2 regions of the Brevibacillus sp. IT-7CA2 genome follow, and region 1 is predicted to be linked to the other one. Evidence: riboswitches for the same ligand, from Rfam matches in the RefSeq annotation. Region 1 holds a riboswitch; the other holds the start of a gene.
The links. Region 1 has a riboswitch for thiamine pyrophosphate ahead of thiS (sulfur carrier protein ThiS). Riboswitches for the same ligand answer to the same signal wherever they lie in the genome.
Positions count from the first base shown of each region.

Region 1 (3,109 bases):
GCGTCCTTCCTGGAAGTCGTGCAAGCGGAGACCGTTGCCTTTCACTTGGGCAAAGAACGTGTCACCATTGATGTACGACTGGATGAGTTGACAACAGATGTATGGGAGGAGGTAGAAAAGCGAGCGAATCAGATTGTACTGGAAAACCATCCCATCATTGCGCGGTTCGTTGATGACGAGGAGTTGGCAACGCTGCCCTTGAAAAAAAAGCCGACCGTTACTGAAAATATTCGCGTCGTGATGATACCTGATTTTGATTACAACCCATGCGGAGGCACACATCCAGCGCGTACGGGCGAAGTCGGGATGATCAAGATCTTGGGCTGGGAGCGACACCGCGGAAACATTCGTCTGGAATTCATCTGTGGCTGGCGAGCTTTGCGGGACTACAACCAAAAGCAGGCTGTCGTTCGTGATACGGCGAAGCTGCTCGCCACCAATGAAGGGGAACTGATCGCACAGACGGAACGCCTCCTTGCAGAACGCGACGCCTTGAAGGCAAAATTGGCAGAAGTGGATAAGCAGCTCGTAGAAGTGGAAGTCGATCAACAACTATCTGCTGCTAGCCAACTCGGTCATTCTCGCCTCATTATGCGTACCTTTACAGACAAAACCATTCAACAGCTTCAGCAGTTCGCACAGCTGGCTACTGCTGTGGCGCCAGATGCGATTTGCCTTTTGGCTGCTACTACCGAAGACAAAATGCAAGTCGTGTTTGCTCGTGGGCAAGAAGTCAACGTAGCCATCAATCAAGTGTTGAAAGAAACCTTGCCGGTCATAAACGGAAAAGGTGGGGGAAATCCTGCCATGGCACAGGGTGGCGGTCAGTCAGTAGTGGATGCGGAAGAAGTATTGCTGCATGCTCGCAAACTGCTGGAAGCCTTACTTATGTAGATGAACTCGATTCAATAAAAGGAGGAATCCGCGATGAACTGGAATCCGGGAGATATCGTTCGCGTTACACAGCGAACGGGTGAATATATTACAGAAGTATTGGAAATCCACGATTCGAAGCTGCTGGTAAAAGTGTTGGCAGTTACCAAATACCCCACCCAAGGCGATTTGCATTCTTCCTACGAAGTAGAGGTGCCGCTGTTTCACCAGCGTCCAGCACTCTCTTACATGGAAAAATTCATGACGCCTGTCCAAGGGGTCATTCGCTATAATGGCGCGATTCCAGACTATAAGGAATCTGTGCGTCAGGCGATGGAGAGAGAAATGGAAAAGCTTGCGAAAATGGCAGCTTGGGCAGAGCGTTGTCTTTTTGAGCTGGAAAAGATGCACAAGGAAGCCTTTACAAACACGAAATAGAGTGGTACTGTAGTACTCGAATGTACGACAATTGCATAGCTTTACTACCAAACGGGAGCCAAGCAACGTTGGCTGAGATTGTAACGAGTGTGTTACTGACCGTTGAACCTGACCTGGGTCATGCCAGCGGAGGAAGAGGTATTTGGAATCAGTATCACGTGTCGCATCCGAGCGGAACTATGCTTGTTTGCGTGCATGCATGATAAGATCTCACTCAACCATCCGAGGCGGATGGTTTTTTTATGCCATTCGTCCCGTGAGATGGGATGGGTATACGGCTTCTTCTGTTTGTCTGAATCGACTCAGGCAGGCGGGAGAAGCCGTTTTTTTTTCCAGTAGAAGGAGGTAATCAATGATTGTTCAGCTGAATGGGAAAAAAGTAGAGTTGGCGGAAGAGATCACGACAGTGCGGGCCTTGCTCGCTTCTTATTCCCTGCAAGAGAAGATTGTCGTCGTAGAGCGAAATGGTGAAATTATTGACCGCTCAGCGTACGAACAAACACCGATTGCAGACGGAGATCGCATAGAAATCGTTCATTTTGTCGGAGGAGGATGATCATGATGATGGATACATTGAAAATTGGACCTTACGAGTTTCGTTCCCGTTTGCTTCTCGGGACAGGTAAATTCGCTGACTTGGATACACAAGGGAAAGCAGTAGAGGTGTCGGAAGCAGAAATTTTGACATTTGCGATTCGTCGCTTGAATTTGGAAAATCCGCAAGAACCGAACTTTTTGGAACAACTCGATTTGAAAAAATTCACCCTGCTCCCAAATACAGCAGGTGCCTATACAGCAGAAGAAGCAGTGCGCATTGCCCGTTTGGCTAAAGCATCTGGCCTGTGTGACATGATCAAGGTCGAAGTCATTGGAGACCCGAAAACACTTCTCCCTGACCCGATTGGCACGCTCGAGGCTTCGAAAATCTTGGTGGAAGAAGGCTTTATCGTACTGACCTACACCAATGACGACCCGATTCTTGCTAGACGTCTGCAAGAGGTTGGCGTACATGCGGTTATGCCAGGTGCGTCACCAATTGGTTCCGGACAAGGGATTGTCAACGAAAACAACCTCCGCTTTATTATCGAGGATGCCAAAGTCCCGATAATTGTGGATGCAGGAATTGGCTCGCCAGCCGACTGCGCGAAAGCGATGGAGCTGGGTGCTGACGGTGTCTTGTTGAATACAGCAGTCGCCCTCGCTGACAATCCTGTCCTGATGGCAGAAGCGATGAGGCTCGGAGTAGAAGCAGGTCGCAAAGGCTTCCTGGCAGGCCGTATCGCGAAAAAGCGTTACGCGTCCGCAAGCAGCCCGATTGAAGGGATGATTGAGTAGCGTGGATCGACTGACAGAAGCGGTAGAATCGATTGCCAGCCGCAAAGAAGAGCTGTTCGCATTATTGGCAGAGCTCGTTTCTCATCCGACTGTAAGTCCTCCCGCGCGAAACAGCGATGCCGCACAAGGAGTAATCGCCAACAGACTGCAAGCGATGGGATTCGAGGTCGATCGCTGGGCGGTATATCCAGGAGACGACAATATCGTCGGTCGGTTATCAGGGAGTGCCTCTTCACAGGCAAACAGCTTGATTGTCAACGGGCATATCGATGTGGCTGAAGTCGGAGATGACACGGGGTGGACCTATCCACCTTTTGCTCTGACACATGGCAAGGATGGACGCCTGTACGGCCGTGGAGTTGCGGATATGAAAGGCGGACTCGCAGCGAGCTTGTTTGCGATCCAAATGCTACACGAACACGGAATCGAGCTCCAAGGTGATCTGCTCTTTCAATCCGTCATC
Region 1 covers NZ_CATKQT010000003.1:27,384-30,492, forward strand. The annotation lists gene ACM6JA_RS02000 (alanyl-tRNA editing protein) at 1-894, shown strand, start outside; gene ACM6JA_RS02005 (kinase-associated lipoprotein B) at 928-1,311, shown strand; TPP riboswitch at 1,353-1,463, shown strand; gene thiS (sulfur carrier protein ThiS) at 1,664-1,867, shown strand; gene ACM6JA_RS02015 (thiazole synthase) at 1,873-2,646, shown strand; gene ACM6JA_RS02020 (acetylornithine deacetylase) at 2,639-3,109, shown strand, end outside.

Region 2 (3,109 bases), on a different contig from region 1:
CATTCAGACCTGGATCTACATGGATCACAACATCCACCAGCACGCTGCTGCCATGGTAGCGGGCTTTGATGTCACTGATATCCTTAACTCCCGAAATCGAGGAAATGGTAGCCCGCAGGTCCGCAAGCTCGCTCTCGTCAAAGCCATCTGTCAAACGGTGAGTAGCTTCCCTGAAAATGTCCCAAGCAGTCTTCAAGATGATGAGACCAACAACAAAAGCAGCTAAAGGATCAAGCCAGTGCAATTGAAATTGTGCGCCAGCTACCCCGATAAACGTCCCGATACTGACGAATGCGTCTGAACGGTTGTCAGCGGCCGCTGCATTTAATGCTTGGCTGTTTGTTTTGATGGCGAGCTTTTTATTATAGCGATAGACGAAAAGCATAATGACTGCAGTCGCAAGTGCTGTCCACCCTGCCAACAGGTCAGGAGCCTCATGCTTTGGGTCCAATAAGGATGGTACGGCATTCGTAACGACTTGAACTCCGACAAATAGCATAATAAATGATGCGACAAGTGCTGAAATCGTCTCCGCCCGAAAATGACCATACGGGTGATCTTTATCAGGTGGTTTCCTTGCAATACGAAGCCCGATCAAAACAGCAATCGATGCGACGACATCCGTTGAGTTGTTAAGACCGTCGGCCATTAAAGCTTCCGACGCAGTGACATACGCAACTCCTATTTTTAATACAGAGCAGAATATGTAGGCGAAAATACTTACCCACGCTCCACGTTCTCCTTGTTTTAGATCCGAATAGACATCCATACCTCATCACCTCAAAATACTTCTCCATCCTGCTTCGACAACGAGAAAAATCAAAGCGCTGGAAGCAGTTGCTTTTTTTCGAACTTCATCGTAACAGATAGGATTCATGTGGGTCTACAGAAACAGTTTTAGTCCGATTCATGAGAATAGGGGGGAGGAAAATGTGTTGCACACCCGCAATTTTTTCACTGGAAAATTTCCCTTGAAATTAAATGGACTTCCCGTTATCCTATTCTTGCAATCCAAAATAAAAAAAAGCACGGGAGCTTGGAAATCACCAGGCTGAGAGGATGGTACTGTGCCATCGACCGTTGAACCTGAACTGGGTAATGCCAGCGGAGGAATGTCATATACGACACGAAAAGATGCGTGTATTTTTAGGATACCCGTTTCTTCTCTACTCTCGCGTTGGCGTCGCATGTTGTTTATGCGGCGCTTTTTCGTGGGATGTTTCTTTCGCCTCCCTAAACGGTTCTCGCTTTCGTGCAACCAAAACAAGGAGGTTTTTCTTATGTCATTGGTGTCATCTTTTCCAGGCAGTCGCAAAGTATACGAAACAGGTAGTCGTGCGGACATCCGTGTCCCGATGCGCGAGATTTCCCTTCATCCTACCGAAGGATTGTCTGGTTCCACACCCAATCCTCCTCTTCGCGTGTATGATACGAGTGGCGAGTATACCGCAACGGGTTACGTTCCTGACATTCAAGCAGGACTGCCCTCCATTCGCCACAAGTGGATCGATGAGCGAAATGATGTGGAAACGTATGTTGGTCGCGAACCAAAACTAGTTGACGACGGCATCCGAAACGAAGAGAAGGCAGCCACCCTCCCTACTTTCCCTCGCGAGGGCTACAAACCAAAACGGGCAAAGCCAGGGAAAAATGTTACCCAGCTTCATTATGCCCGAAAAAATATCATCACACCGGAAATGGAATACGTTGCCATTCGCGAGGGGGTCTCCCCTGAATTTGTACGGGCAGAAATCGCCGCTGGACGTGCGATCCTCCCTTCTAACGTCAACCATCCTGAAAGCGAGCCGATGATCATTGGCCGCAACTTTCATGTCAAAATCAATGCCAACATCGGAACGTCGGCCGTCAGCTCTTCGATGGAAGAAGAAGTTGAAAAAATGATTTGGTCGGTCCGTTGGGGTGCCGACACCATTATGGACCTCTCGACGGGAAAACATATACACACTACGCGGGAGTGGATTATCCGCAACAGCCCCGTTCCAGTCGGTACTGTCCCGATTTATCAAGCACTTGAAAAAGTAAATGGGAAAGCCGAGGATTTGACATGGGAGGTTTACCGAGACACCTTGATTGAGCAAGCAGAACAAGGCGTCGATTACTTCACGATTCATGCTGGCGTTCTATTGCGCTACATTCCTATGACAGCTAACCGTGTTACTGGTATCGTCTCTCGCGGCGGATCGATTTTGGCCGCATGGTGCCTGGCCCATCATGAGGAAAACTTCTTGTATACGCATTTCGCTGAAATTTGCGAAATTCTGAAGGCCTATGACATTTGTGTATCCCTCGGAGATGGACTACGTCCTGGCTCTATCGCGGATGCGAATGACGAGGCGCAGTTCGCAGAGCTTGAAACATTGGGAGAACTCACAAAAATTGCGTGGGAACACGACGTACAAGTCATGATTGAAGGCCCTGGTCACGTCCCGATGCATCTCATTCGCGAAAATATGGATAAACAGTTATCCATTTGCCATGAGGCTCCTTTTTACACACTTGGGCCACTCACGACAGACATCGCACCCGGCTATGATCACATTACTTCAGCGATTGGCGCCGCCATGATTGGATGGTTCGGAACAGCAATGCTCTGCTACGTAACGCCCAAGGAGCACCTCGGCTTACCCAATAAAGAGGATGTCCGCAACGGTTTAATCGCATACAAAATCGCAGCGCATGCCGCTGATCTCGCAAAAGGACATCCGCGGGCAAAACAGCGAGACGACGCCTTATCCAAAGCTCGTTTTGATTTTCGCTGGAACGATCAATTCAATTTGTCCCTGGACCCAGAGCGCGCTCGCGAATATCACGACGAAACATTGCCAGCAGAAGCCGCCAAATCCGCTCATTTTTGTTCCATGTGCGGACCTAAATTTTGCAGCATGAAAATATCGCACGACATTCGTCACATCGCCAATCAACAAGGGTCTGCCCAAGATCCCGCTATTCTTGCAGGGATGCAGGAAAAATCGCGTGAGTTCCGCGAACAGGGAAGCCGTTTGTACCAGTCGTAATGAAGGAGGATGCCTATGGAGGAAGCTAGTCGTTTACGTGAAAAGATTAGTCGATTAGAAGCTGAGCTAGAGCA
Region 2 covers NZ_CATKQT010000011.1:459,392-462,500, forward strand. The annotation lists gene ACM6JA_RS08690 (cation diffusion facilitator family transporter) at 1-769, opposite strand, end outside; TPP riboswitch at 1,019-1,131, shown strand; gene thiC (phosphomethylpyrimidine synthase ThiC) at 1,281-3,035, shown strand.
Region 2: it holds a riboswitch for thiamine pyrophosphate, as region 1 does, so the genes downstream of both, thiC (phosphomethylpyrimidine synthase ThiC) here and thiS (sulfur carrier protein ThiS) in region 1, are expected to answer to the same signal.